Regions from separate parts of the Dermacoccus sp. UBA1591 genome, predicted to be linked through region 3. Evidence: predicted binding sites of a transcription regulator. Region 3 holds the regulator's gene; each other region holds the start of a gene.

Evidence for each region. Region 3 encodes LexA, which represses DNA repair genes until DNA is damaged. Its sites were predicted from a motif close to TCGAACANNTGTTCGA; they were not measured.
Region 1: the regulator LexA is predicted to act here: its motif matches at 2,539-2,554, upstream of B2284_RS02520 (DUF6504 family protein).
Region 2: the regulator LexA is predicted to act here: its motif matches at 2,824-2,839, upstream of B2284_RS12275 (HNH endonuclease signature motif containing protein).

The regions. Positions count from the first base shown of each region.
Region 1 covers NZ_DCNR01000021.1:32,096-36,699, forward strand. Annotated here, with positions in the region: gene B2284_RS02510 (DNA polymerase III subunit alpha) at 1-1,654, opposite strand, end outside; gene B2284_RS02515 (SAV_6107 family HEPN domain-containing protein) at 1,658-2,134, opposite strand; gene B2284_RS02520 (DUF6504 family protein) at 2,186-2,491, opposite strand; gene B2284_RS02525 (polyprenyl synthetase family protein) at 2,658-3,752, shown strand; gene B2284_RS02530 (Rv2175c family DNA-binding protein) at 3,768-4,142, opposite strand; gene B2284_RS02535 (transglycosylase SLT domain-containing protein) at 4,229-4,604, shown strand, end outside.
Region 2 covers NZ_DCNR01000110.1:37,082-41,685, reverse strand. Annotated here, with positions in the region: gene B2284_RS12285 (MBL fold metallo-hydrolase) at 1-369, shown strand, start outside; gene B2284_RS12280 (DUF3817 domain-containing protein) at 833-1,150, opposite strand; gene B2284_RS12275 (HNH endonuclease signature motif containing protein) at 1,209-2,813, opposite strand; gene B2284_RS12270 (NUDIX hydrolase) at 3,029-3,439, shown strand; gene B2284_RS12265 (hypothetical protein) at 3,509-3,730, shown strand; partial or broken gene B2284_RS12260 (helicase-related protein) at 3,779-4,604, opposite strand, start outside.
Region 3 covers NZ_DCNR01000112.1:24,515-29,118, forward strand. Annotated here, with positions in the region: gene B2284_RS12895 (vitamin B12-dependent ribonucleotide reductase) at 1-282, opposite strand, end outside; gene nrdR (transcriptional regulator NrdR) at 363-821, opposite strand; gene B2284_RS12905 (LysM peptidoglycan-binding domain-containing protein) at 1,135-1,563, opposite strand; gene lexA (transcriptional repressor LexA) at 1,901-2,617, shown strand; gene B2284_RS12915 (Sir2 family NAD-dependent protein deacetylase) at 2,708-3,541, opposite strand; gene B2284_RS12920 (LysR family transcriptional regulator) at 3,612-4,544, shown strand; partial or broken gene B2284_RS12925 (ComEC/Rec2 family competence protein) at 4,535-4,604, opposite strand, start outside.

The sequences.
Region 1 (4,604 bases), on a different contig from region 3:
CCCCGCACGGATGCAGCGCGATGTGCCGCGGCAGCCCGTCGAGGCGCTCGACGAGGTCGAACAGCCGGTCGAGCTCCGGTTCGGCGAGCCCGCGCGCCCGCAGCTCGGGCAACTCCTCGATCGCATGCCGCACGTCACGGGCCGCGACGTGCGGGAAGGCCTTCGCGATGACGTCGACGTCGGCCGGCACCATCCCGAGCGCGGCACCGGCGTCACGGATGGCGTGGCGCACCCGGTAGGTCTCCATCATCGACACGCACGTCACCCGCTCCCCGCCGAAGCGCTCCATGATGCGTTCGTAGATCTCGGTGCGGCGCGCCGACTCGACGTCGATGTCGATGTCGGGCAGCGACGCGCGGGCCCTCGTGCAGAACCGCTCCATGAGCAGTCGGTGCTCGATGGGGTCGACCCCGCTGATGCCGAGCAGATAGGTGATGAGGCTGCCCGCGCCCGACCCGCGGGCCGCGACGCGCCCGCCCATGTCGCGGATGAGGTCGCAGACCTGCGCGACGGTGAGGAAGTACGTCGGATACCCGAGGTGACGCACCACGTCGAGCTCCTCCTCGAGCCGCTCCAGCACCTCGCGCCGTTTCGCCTTCGACGCGTGCGGGTAGCGTCCGTTCACCGCGGCGTGACAGCGCTCGCTGAGCACCCGCTGCGGGTCGGTGCCCATCAGGCCCAGCACCTCGACCTCGGGCAGGTGCACCGCCCCGATGCCGATGTCTCGGAACGGGTGCTGGACGCACGCCTGCGCCAGTCGGTCGCTCGCCCCGATGAGCTCGAGCGCGGCGCCGAGATCACCCAGCCCTTCGGCGAGCGCCTCGGCCTGCGCCAGCATCTGCGCCTCAGGGCGCAGATGGCCCTGAACGCTCGTGCGATCCAGGTGACGCAGGTCGAGCGCCACCCCACGGCGCGCCGCGTCGAGGACGTCGGCAGTGATCGCCTCGTCGACCTCACCATGGCGCACCCAGCCGCTCAGCACGGCGGGCACGCCGCACCGACGGGCGAGGCGCCACAGGTTCGTCGCGTGACGCCGACTGGCCATCGCCTCGGGCGGGCCGTCGTGGCAGGCCACCTCGAGGGCGAGCGCACCGTGCGGGAGAGCGGTTCGCCAGCGACGCACCAGGGCCTCGGCCTCGGCGTGACGACCGCGCAGGAGTGCCTGCCCGACGTCCGAATCCGGGCCGAGGAGCACCGTGAGTGCCGGCTGGTTCGGTTCGCTCTCGTGCGTGACGTGCGCGGCCACCCGGTCGAGACTCGTGGCGGGCGCGCCGCGCTCACCGCTCAGATGAGCGTCGGTGACGAGACGGCACAGCTGGGCCCACCCCAGCCCCGGCGCGAGCCCCGACGCCGCACCGCGGGCGAGGACGGTGACGCGCGGGCTCCGCTCGTCCCGCGCCGGGCCACCCTTGGCGGGGGTACGCGCCCGCAGCACGCGCTCGGGCGCCAGCGCGAGGTCGACGCCGAGGATCGGCTCGAGGCCTGCGGCGGTGCACGCCTCGACGAACTTGACGCTGCCGTACAGACCGTCGCGGTCGGTGAGCGCGAGGCGTCCGTACCCGAGCTCGGCGGCGCGGGCGACGAGTGTCGCGGGTGGGGTCGTGCCGTACTGCAGCGAGTACGACGAGGCGACCCGAAGGTGCGTGAACTGCATGGTTCACCTCACCTGGACCGGGGTCATGCGCGAACCGACCGGCGCGAGCGGCGGGAGACCGGCGTGCTCGAGGACGATCTGCAGGAACGTCTCGGCCTGCCGCACGAGATCGTCGGCCTCTCGTGCGGCGGGCACGAGGATGCCTGCGCTCACGGCGCGGCTGCGGCGCCCGCTCTCGGTGAAGAACGCCGCCCATTCACCCAGCTCGGGCGCGTGCTGGGCAAGCGTCACCCACGCACTGCGCGGCTTGGAGCTGAGGCTGCGCGGCGCCTTCCACGCGAGCAACCCAGCAGCGGCGCGCAGCGCCGCGAGATGCGCCGCGACGTAGCGCTGCGAACTCGTCGAGACGGTGCAGGCCTCGACGAGGGTGTCGTGGGAACGCGCGACGAGGTCGAGCAGATCGGTGGAGCAGACGGCGGGGACGTCGTTCGTCGAGGTGACCGACGTCGACGTGGTCGGGGCTGTGGTCAGGGTCGTCATGGGGCACTTCCTTCGTCGATGGGGCGGGAACGGACGGTTCAGTCGATGAGCTCAGTCGGTGAGGGCGCGCAGCGACCAGCGCTCACCGTGGTGCACGAGGTGGAAGACCCCGCTCGAGGCGCGGCGCCCGGCCGTCGCCTCGACACGCCAGGTGCGTTGCTCGAGCCGGCGCTGGACGTCAGGGGCGCCCTGCTCGTCAGGTGTCGTGGGACGGGCCGGATCACGCCACCACGGCACCCGTTCACGCCAGGTGTCGAGCACCTGCGTCACTCGGTAGCGACGCCCGCGCCACTCGAAGACCACGGGCCTGCCGCACGCGTCGACCCCCATGGCGACGACGTCGTCGTACTCGCGCATCACACGACCTCCTCCTCGGTGGAGGGCAGAGCCCTCCCCACGAAAAATCGAACTTCTGTTCGATGAGAAGAATGTACGACCGACGTCTGACAACCCCGTCAGGTCGCGGTTCCCACGCCGCTACGCGTAGGCTCACGGGTAGCCGATCTGGAAAAGGAAACGCACCGTGCCCGACTCTCTCGATGCGCCGCGCCTGCTCGAACGACTGCAGGAGACCCTCGATGCCGAGGTGAGCCATCAGCGCGACGTCCTCGCCCCCCTCGGCGGCCAGACCGACCTCATGCTCGACGCCGTCGCCACCCTCCTGCGCGGAGGCAAACGTGTGCGTGCGTCGTTCCTGTACTGGGGTTACCGCGCCGCCGGTGGAGCCGACAGCGACGCCCTCGTGCGCTGCGCCGCGTCGATGGAGCTGTTCCAGGCCGCCGCGTTGCTGCACGACGACGTCATGGACGCGAGCGACACCCGACGCGGCATGCCCGCCGCGCACCGGGCGATGGCCGCCGCGCACCGCAGCCGCGGTCTCGACGGTGACGCCGACCGCTTCGGCGAGGCCGGCGCCATCCTGGCCGGCGACCTGTGCCTGACGTGGGCCGACGAGATGTACGCGACGAGCGGCCTGCCCGCCGACGAGGTCGCGCGCGGCCGCGCCGTCTTCGACCTCATGCGCACGCAGCTCATGGGCGGTCAGTTCCTCGACGTCCTCGAGGCCTCGACGCCCTGGGCGACGATGGGCACGCCCGAGCGCATCGCGCGTGCGCTGCGCGTCATCCGTTTCAAGAGCGCCAAGTACACGATGGAGCACCCCCTGCTCATCGGTGCGGCGAGCGCGGGCGCCTCCCCCGACGTCACGCAGGCCCTGTCGCAGTACGGTCTCGCGCTCGGTGAGGCCTACCAGCTGCGTGACGACCTGCTCGGCGTCTTCGGCGACCCGGCCCAGACGGGCAAGCCCGCCGGCGACGACCTGCGCGAGGGCAAGCGCACCGTCCTCGTCGCTCACCTGCTCGACGCCGCCGGTGACGAGCCGGAGGTCGGCACGTTCTTCGCCGAGCGTTTCGGCCACGACGACCTGCGCGAGGACGAGGTCGAACGCATCCGTGTGCTCGCTCGCGAATCAGGGGCCGTCGACGCCGTCGAAACGTGCATCGCCGAGGGCGCTCAGCGTGCCCGCGCGGCGTTGGACGGCGTGCGCAGCCAGGTGCCGGCCGACGCCTACGCCGCGCTGGAGGCGTTCATCGAGTCGACGACGGCCCGCACGTTCTGACGCGGCAGCTCGCGATCAGAACGCGTCCTCCATGGCGCGCTTGCGCACCTCGGCCTTGCGGCCCGCGCGCAGCATGTCGATCGGTGCCCCGTCGATCGGGAGGGTCTCGTCCGGCGTGCACAGCCAACGGATGGCCTCGTCGTCGTCGAACCCGCCGTCGTTGAGCACCGTGACGGTGCCCATGAGCGAGGCGAGCACGCCGCCGCCCTGGATGAAGGCGGCCGGCACCGCGACGACGTTGCGTTCCCCGACGCGGCTCGCGATGATCTCGCGGTCGGCGATCATCTGACGCACCTGGCGCAGCGACATGCCGAGCGCCTCGGCGAGGTCGGGTACGGTCAGCCAGTCGCCGACGAGGGTCTCGAGGTCAGGTGCGGTTGCGTCATTCACCCTCACAGGGTGCCAGAGACTCTCTCATCGGCGCACGTCGAGCGCGCCTCCACCAAAACGTCACAGCCGCGACCTAGCGTGGACACATGCCCGCCCTTCTCGCCCTGCCCGTCGCCGTCCACAGCGCCGCCCAGCCCGTGCACCACCAGCTGCGCGGCCCGCAGTCGCACGCCGAGACGCCGACGTCACACCGCGCGAACGCCGCGAAGAAGCCGGTGCGCAGGATGGCGACGACGCGCGTGCGCGCCGGTGACACCGTCTACGGCATCGCGCGACGCATGCACTCCAGCGTCGCAGCCATCGTCAAGGCGAATCCCGGCATCGAGGTGCGCCGCCTGCTCCCCGGCACGACGCTGCGCGTCCCCGTCGCTACCTCCGCCGCGCACACGCCGTCACCCCACCCGGCGACGAAGCCCACCCGCCCGGCAACGAAGCCCACCCGCCCGGCGACGAAACCCGCAG
Region 2 (4,604 bases), on a different contig from region 3:
GACGGACCGCACCTCCCGGTCGCGCCCGCGCGGACGCTGAGTGACGGTGACACGATTCAGTTCGGCGCGCAGACGCTCGTCGCGCACCACGTGCCAGGCCACACCCCCGGCAGCGTCGTGTTGTCGTGGACGCCACCCGCCGGCAGCGACGCTCTGCCTCAGCTGTGGACGGGCGACACGCTGTTTCCTGGCGGCGTCGGCGCGACGACGCATTCCGATGAGCAGTCGTTCGACGAGCTGTTCACCATGGTTCGCGATCGCATCTTCGGGCGTTTCGACGATGCCGACGTTCACCCGGGCCACGGCGACGACACGCGTCTGTCTGTCGAACGCCCGCACCTCGACGAGTGGCGCGAACGCGGTTGGTGAGCTGAGCGCCCGACATCATCGTCGCCCTTGACTGCATGGTCCCCTGACTGCACGATGCGGTCGTTGCGTGACCACCGCACCTGGATGCGTGGCGTGGGCAGGCCTGGCGACCTGGGCGCCCGACATCATCGCCGCCCTTGCCTGCACGACGCGGTCTTTGCGTGAATGACCGCACCTGGATGCGTGGCGCGGGCAGGCCTGGCGACTTGAGCGCCGACGACGACGCGGGTCTGCGGCGCGCCGCGGTGACCAACCGGATGGTCATGCCTCGACCAGGTGCGCGAACACCTCTGGTGCCTTGAGCGCCGGCGATGTCTCGTATCGCAGCCGCGGCTGAGTGACGCGCAGGCAGGGGCCGGCGTCGTCGGTGCGTCTCGTCGACTGGCGTGTCATGACGAACGAGCGGCGGGGCTGCGAACCCTCGCAGCTCGCGGCCCCGCCGGTCGCACGTGCAGGGGGATCGTCAGCCGGCGAGGGGCTTCTGACGCGGTTCGTCGCCGAGTTCGCCACGCGCTTCGGCGCGCTTCTCGAACCAGATCGTCGCGAACGGGATCACGGCGCAGAGCAGGCCGATGCCGATCGTCTTGTTCGGCCAGCTCTTCTCCTGCCACAGCTTGAGCGCGCACAGGACGTACCCGATGAACATGACGCCGTGGATGGGCCCGGCGATCTGCACTCCGACCTCAGTGGTCTTGAGCACCCACTTGAAGAACATGCCGATGAGAAGCAGACCCCAGGAAACAGCTTCGGCGAACGCGAAGATCTTGAAGATTCGAGACATGCGGCGATTCTACTGAGACGGCCTGAGTGCCGGCCGATGGAGCGTGCCTGCCAACAGCTCAGCTCGCGGGAGCGAGCGTGGTCGCGACCGTCTCCCCGCTCGGGAGAGTCGTCCAGCGGCGGCCGGTCGGTGACTCCCACGTGCAAACTCCGTCTGGCGTCATGGTCACGGCATAGCCGCCGAAGGTCTTGGCGCGGTGATGGTGGCGGCACAGGGCCTGCAGGTTGCCGACGCACGTCGGCCCACCGTCGGCGTGCGGGACGACGTGGTCGAGGTCGCAGTTCGTCGAGACCCGGGTGCAGTGCGGGAAGCGGCAGTGCACGTCACGCTCACGGACAAGCCGCGCCACTCGCGCGCCGGGACGATACGTCGTCGAGCAACTCGCGAGCGTCGTCCACGCACCGTCAACGAGGTCGATCGTGAACGTGGTGTCGACGAGCGCCGCGACGAGGCGAACGGCTGCCGCGTCGACGTGGCCCAGGCCGGGGATGTGGGCCGCGCCCAATGTGTCCGGGGGTCGCGTGATGACGCCGATCGGCCCGGCCTCAGCGTGCTGACGGGGCCGACTAAGACCGTCCTCATCAAGACCGCCCTCGTCGAGACCGCAGTTGGGGACGGAGGCGAGCGACGCAGGGGGCTCCAGCGTTCCGAACCGCCGGTCGGAAGGCGCTGGTGGGCTCGCGTGGACGGGCACCTTGAGGTGCATGACGGTGTTGACCGTTGAGTTCGCGAAGACAAGGTCGAGCAGTGCGCCGACGCGAACGGCGCCGAGGGGTTCGGTGCCACTCCCTGCCACACTGACGTGGCTCGCGGCGCGCCACCGCGCGAGTTCGTCACGTGGATCTGGCGCATGGTCGTTGAGCGTCTGAGCGTGCGCTTCGATCGCGGCGCGGAGACGGGCAGCGTCCTCGGTGGCCATGATCAGACGCACCTCGGTGAGGGTGTCGAAATCGAGGTGGGGCGTGAACCATAGCCCGTGCTCACGACGGGGGTCGACGGTGTCGGCCTCGGTCTGCGCCAGCCGCCTGTCGTGCAGCAGTTTGCGCGCCCGGGAGCGGGCACCGTCGACGCTGAGGTGGTGTGCTCCCCCGCTCACGAGATCCGTGAGCACCTCTGCAGCCAACTCGTCGTCGAGGTGCGCCATCTCACGCGCCAGCGTGGCGGCCACCATGGTGCGGCAGGCTCCCCGCAGCGTCAGTTCGTGCAGAGCGGGCGCGCGGTCGCGGAGCATGCGTCCGTCGACAGCGAGGCGCGACGCGGTGGCGCTCGAACACCCGAGGGCGTTCCCGAGATCATCCCCCGCGAATTCGCCTGCGGTCGGAGGGCGTTCGCAGAGCCCATAGTTCTCCTCGTCGAGGTGAGCACGCTGGGCGACCGTGTCTTCGTGTTCGACGGCGACGGCGTGAAGCACCGCGTCGGCGGCCCTCGTCACCTCCTGCGCAGCAACGGCGATGTCTTCCAGTTGTGCTTGGAGCGTGAACGTGCGCGTGTGGCGCTCATCGAAGGTTCGCGGCAACGCGTCGCCCGAGCAGGGCGCCAATGTCTCCGGGTCGGCCAGCGCCTGCTCTGCGATCGCGCGCGTCAGCAGAACCCATGCGCCCACCAGCTCGGTGGACGGCATGGCGGCGACCGTCTCGGCCGTCACTGCCAGCGTTTGATCCATGCCACTAGTTTAGTACACATGTTCGAATCTTGGTAGGGTCAAAGGGATAGTGAGTGAACCCACTGGCCGGCCCTTCCTCCGCGCCAGGGCTGCATCACGAATCACAAGAGCACCCGCCGCGTGCAACCCTGCGATCAGGCGGCGCTGGTTTGCACCCGCTTGGTCTACCGCCTGACGGCAGACGAGGTACAGGCGACTGGTGGTTGACTCATCCCATGGCCTCAGCGACGCTGCCCACGCACATTGCCGTCGTGGCACTCGTTCGGGACGCGAGGGTGCTACTCGCTCACCGCCACCCGAACCGGATGAATTATCCGGACCTGTGGGACCTGCCCGGGGGACACGTCGAACCCGGCGAGTCCGCCGAGTGCGCTGCCCGTCGCGAGTGCGTCGAAGAGCTCGGAGTGACGGTGATCGATGCAGAGCGATTTCCGATGGCCTGCAGCGATCCAGCCCTGTTGAAGCATGCGTTCTTCGCGACGCGCTGGGTAGGGAACCCCCGCAACATCGCGCCCGACGAGCACGACGACATCGGCTGGTTCGCCGAGAGCGAACTGCCCCGGTTGGCCATGGCCGATCCTGCGGGGTGTCAGGACCTCGTCAGGCTCATGCGGGCGATCAAATGACATCAGCCCCGGCGTGGCGTGACCGTATTTCGCTTGCCGGTCGGCTGCCTCGCCCATAGCGTGTCGAGCATGCCCCAACCTGCTGGCTTCGCCTTTCTCGAACGTGATGGCGTCGTTGTCATCACTCATCACGGACGCACAGCGACGACTCTTAGGGGCGCGCGTGCTGCGGACTTCTTGGAAGACGTCGAGGACGGTGACGCTCAGGAGATCATGGCGCGCCTCACCGGCAACTATCGCCGCGGCAATGAGCGTCAGGCCCGCAACCATCCTCGCAACAAGGGGCGATGACCACGCGGCGCCGAGATCCCACCCGGCGCCGCGGACGCCATCAGGGCGCTACTTCTGCGCCTCCGTCATCTGGCGCAGTTCTTTCTTGAGGTCACGTAATTCGTCGCGCAGACGCGCTGCGAGTTCGAACTGCAGCTCGGAGGCCGCCTCACTCATCTGGGCCTGCAACTCCTGGATGAGGCCCGCGAGGTCGGCGGCGCTGCTCGCCTCGCGCTTCGCGCCCGCGGCGACGTTCGCGTCGGCACTCGCCGCACCGCTGCCGCCGCGACCCTTACCACGCGACATCGAACGGCCGGAACCGAGCAGTGCGTCCGTGTCGGCGGACTCGCGCTGCAGCATGTCGGTGATGTCCGCGATCTTCTTGCGCAACGGCTGTGGGTCGATGCCCTTCTCCGTGTTGTACGCGATCTGCAGCTCACGGCGGCGCGACGTCTCGTCGATCGCCTCCTGCATCGACGGCGTCACCTTGTCGGCGTACATGTGCACCTGACCGGAGACGTTTCGCGCAGCGCGACCGATGGTCTGGATCAGGCTTCGTGCGGACCGCAGGAAGCCCTCCTTGTCGGCGTCGAGGATCGCGACGAGCGACACCTCCGGTAGGTCGAGACCCTCACGGAGCAGGTTGATGCCGACGAGGACGTCGAACTCACCCATGCGCAACTCGCGCAGCAACTCGACGCGGCGCAACGTGTCGACCTCCGAGTGCAGATAGCGCACCCGCACACCCTTGTCGAGCAGATAGTCGGTGAGATCCTCGGCCATCTTCTTCGTCAAGGTCGTGACGAGGACACGCTCGTTCTTGTCCGTCCGTGTGCGGATCTCGCCGAGCAGATCGTCGATCTGCCCCTTCGTCGGCTTGAGCACGATCTCGGGA
Region 3 (4,604 bases):
GAGCTGCTTGAGGGAGCTTTCACGCGCGTCCGTGCCGACGGCGCCACGGAAGTACTTGGTCGTGACGATGGTGGAGGCGTTGAGCGACCAGAAGTCGGGGAACTCGACACCCGACTGCTCGAAGATCGTCTCGCCCGTCTTCCAGTTCTGCTGGAGGACGTCCCGCTTCTCCCAGGTGACCTCGTCGTACGGGTGCACGCCGGGCGTGGTGAAAATGCGTTCGATCGTGACGCCGCCGGTGCGGCGTCCCGTCTTGGCGCGGGCCTTCGTCGTCTCGGTCATGACCGTGAGCCTCCTGGCAGGTGGGGTGAGCTGGTACGTGAGGGTGATCTGGGGGGCGCGCCCTCGGCAGGCGCGCGGGGTCAGGACGCCGAGGCGGCGTACTGACGCAACTCGCTGACCGCCGTCTCGAAGTCCTCGAGCGATTCGAAGGCCTGGTAGACGGAGGCGAAGCGCAGATAGGCGACGTGGTCGAGTTCGCGCAGGGGCCCGAGGATCTCGATGCCCACGTCATGGGCGTCGATCTCGGCGGAGCCCTTCGAGCGGATGGACTCCTCCACCTGCTGGGCGAGAACGGCCAACTGGTCGTCGGTGACCGGGCGGCCCTGGCACGCCTTGCGAACCCCGGACATCACCTTGTCGCGCGAGAACGGCTCGCTGACCCCGGAACGCTTGACGACCGTGAGACTTGCGGTCTCCATCGTCGAGAACCGCTTGCCGCAGTTCGGGCACTGACGGCGCCGCTTGATGCAGGTGCCGTCCTCGCTCGAGCGCGAATCGACGACGCGGGAGTCGGTGTTGCGGCAGAACGGACAGTGCACGTCAAACCTTCCGACGGGGCTGGGAACACTCGGGACGACGGCGCTCCACCCCGGGATTCCGGCCTCAGAGCGCAGATGCACATCAGCGGAGGAGAATCAACATCTAGGGGGAAGCGGGGGCCAAAGCCCCACATGTAGAGATATTAGGCCCCTGAGACCCGACGCGCAACAGCACCGAGGCCGCGTCTACTCGCCCTGCGCAACCTCGCGACGACCCCCGCCACTCGTGCGCCGCGGAATCCTGCGCCAGCCGGGGGGGAGGCGACTCACGCCCCCTCGAACCCTCGAACCCGACGATGGCGATCGTCACACTTCACGGTGCGGGGATGATCACCTTCTGGCCGGCCTGCACCTGCGACGAGCCGAGGTTGCTCTCGTGCTCGATCGCGACGACCGCCTGGTCGTTGCGCACGCCCGGCATCTCACGCGCCGCGATCTGCGAAAGCGTCTCCCCCGCGCGAACGGTGACCTCGTGCCGCTGCGTACCGTCGACACCGCTCGCCATCGCCCGGCCCGCGAGGATGGCCCCCGCCACGACGACGAGAGCCACGCACACGGCCGTGAAGCGACGACGGGCGAAACGAACGCTCTGAGAGTTCGTGACGACCTGCACCGCGCCACCCGTGGGCACGAGGTGGAGGTGCGAGCGGGATGCCGCAGCGTCGACCCGCGCCACGCGGCGCACGTCGACACCCGAACCCAGCACGGGCTCACGTCGAACTGCAGTACTCGAAGCAACCATCGAAACCACTCCTTCTCTCGGGATACCCCCGAGGCGCCGCCACACCGTCACCGGTGCGGCTTCCTCACGCGACCCGGTCAGCCCGGAGGGACCGATCGAACACGCGTGCGATAGAACAATTGTACGACACCCGAACGTGCTTTCGAACGGCGCGCACGGATTTCTTCGTACACATTTTTGAAAAGTGTGTGCGACACCGCGTACTGTGGGTGATGTCAGATACACAAGCACCGCGCACCGACAACCCCGTCATGGCGGGCATTTCCGCCCCGCCGGAGGGTGCACGTGTCGCCAACGCGACCACCGACGTGCGACGAGGACCAGGAGGGGTCACACCATGGGTGACGTTCATTCGATGCAGGAGCGCACGCCGGGCAAGCTGACGCCACGCCAGCACAAGGTGCTCACCGTGATCCGACGTTCCGTCGACGAGCGCGGCTACCCCCCGAGCCTGCGTGAGATCGGCGAGGCCGTCGGTCTGACGAGCCCGAGTTCGGTGGCCCATCAGCTCGCCGCACTCGAGCGCAAGGGATACCTGCGCCGCGACCCGAACCGCCCGCGCGCCATGGAGGTCGTCTCCCCCGACTCGGGTGCGGCGACCCGCGGCTACCGCGGCAACGCCGTGTCTGCGCTATCCGAGTCGCAGCACGACGAGACGGGCTCGGGCGACGAGCGACCCACGCCGTCATACGTGCCGGTCGTCGGCCGCATCGCGGCCGGTGGCCCGATCCTCGCCGAGCAGGCCGTCGAGGACGTCTTCCCGCTACCGCGTCAGATCGTCGGTGACGGCGAGCTGTTCCTGCTGCGCGTCGTCGGCGACTCGATGATCGATGCGGCCATCTGCGAGGGCGACTGGGTCGTCGTGCGACGCCAGGCCGACGCCGCCAACGGGGAGATCGTCGCGGCACTGCTCGACTCGGAGGCCACGGTCAAGACGCTGCGCCGCAGCGAGGGCAAGACGTGGCTCATGCCCGCGAACGAGGCCTACTCCCCGATCGACGGCGACCACGCGAGCATCATGGGCAAGGTCACGGCCGTCCTGCGCAGCATCTGAGGCGCTGGCCGCGCCGCGCGGATCGGTCCAGCGTGTGGTTGCAACTCGACTCTCAGCCCCTTCTGCGCCCCGACGTTCGACGCCGAGACGTCAGGACGTCGCGAGGTCGAGCCCCAGCGCGTCGCACACGGCGGTGAGGGTCGGGCCGAGGGGTTCGCGCACGACGAGGTCGACCCGCTCCTCGCCACGCATCGCGCCGAGCCCGACGAGGGCGACCGGCTTCTGCTGCTTGAGGGCGGCGAGCACGAACCGGTAACCCGACATCACCTTGAGCGAACTGCCGAGCACGAGCACGCCCCGGCAGCGTTCCACTGCCCGCATCTGCGCCTCCACGACCTCAGGAGCGACGGACTCACCGAACATGACGACGTCCGGCTTCACCGTCGTGGCCGTGCAGCGCAGGCACGCCGGCACGATGACACCGCGCTCCAGCTCGACCGCGACGTCCGCGTCGCCGTCGGCGAGCAGGCGCGCCTGCGTCGGCAGCTGGGGGTTGAGTTCGCGCAGGCGTACCTGGAAGCCACGGCGCCCTTCCCGCGTCCCGCACGCGACGCAGACGACGTGCTCGAGCGACCCATGCAGCTCGGTGACGTCGCGGGCACCGGCACGCGCATGAAGGCCGTCGACGTTCTGCGTCACGAGGTGATCGACGAGGCCGCCACCCTGCAGTCGCGCCAGCGCGACGTGCCCGACGTTCGGTTCCGCCGCGTCGAAGATCTCCCAGCCGACGGCACTGCGCGCCCAGTACCGTTGACGCGCCTCGTGGGTGGCGAGGAACTGTTGGTATGTCATGGGAACCGTGCGGCGCGTGCCGTCGGGGCGCCGGTAGTCGGGGATGCCGGATTCGGTCGAGATGCCGGCGCCGGTGAGGACGAAGAGCCCTCCCGCGCGCACGAAATCGGTCAGTTCCGCGACGCCGCTCATCATCCTGCCCCTCCCATAGGTCTGCGTTCGATTGTCTCAACAATGGATAAGAGCACGTTATTCTTGGTGCATGATCGATGCAGCCGGGCTCCGCGTCATGAAGGCGATCAGCGACGAGGGCAGCTTCACCGCCGCCGCTGCCGCTCTCGGCTATTCTCAGCCGGCCGTGTCGCAGATGGTGCGCCGTCTCGAGGAGAAGACCGGGACGGCTCTAGTGGAGCGCCTCGGCCGCTCGGTGCGGCTGACGGAGGCCGGGCAGGTGCTGGCGCGCACGGCGACGCCCGTCCTCAGTGCCCTCGAGGCCGCCGAGAGTGAGGTCGCCGCCATCGCTGGGTTGCGCGCCGGGCGGGTGCGCCTCATGGCGTTCCCGTCGGCATCGTCAACGCTCGTCCCGCGCGCCCTCGCACTCGTCAAGGAGCGGTTCCCAGACGTCAAGGTCAGCTTCGCCGAGGCCGAACCCCCGGAATCCCTGGCGAGCCTGCGTGCCGGCGATTGCGACGTCGCCGTGGCGTTCACGTACGACGACGCGGACCCGCTCCCCGCAGGCGAGGACCTGGACCCGTTCCTCACCCGCGGGCTCCTGCACGACGACGTGCGTCTCGCCGTCCCGCGCGATCACCCCCTCGCCGCAGCCGAGAGCGTCCGCATGGAGGAGCTCAGCGACGCCTCGTGGATCGCGGGGTGCCCCCGATGCCGTGGCCACCTCGTCAGCCTCGCCCAGGGCGCCGGTTACGCGCCCGACGTCGCGTTCGAGACGGAGGACTATGTCACCGTTCTCGGCCTCGTCGCGGAGGGCCTCGGCGTCGCGCTCATTCCCGAGCTGATCCTGCGCTCCACGTCGCATCCGGACGTCGTGACGTTGCCGCTGCTGCCGTCGAGCCGGCGCTGCGTGTTCGCCGTGACGACACCCGACCTGCAGCGGGTCCCCGCCGTCACCGCCACCCTCGAAGCCCTCGCCGACGCGGCAGCACGGGTGCCGAGCGCGCAGCACGCTCATCGCTGAGCCTGCAGGCTGATCGAGCCACCCGTCGCGAGGGCGTCCACGTCACCCTGCGTGTCGGTA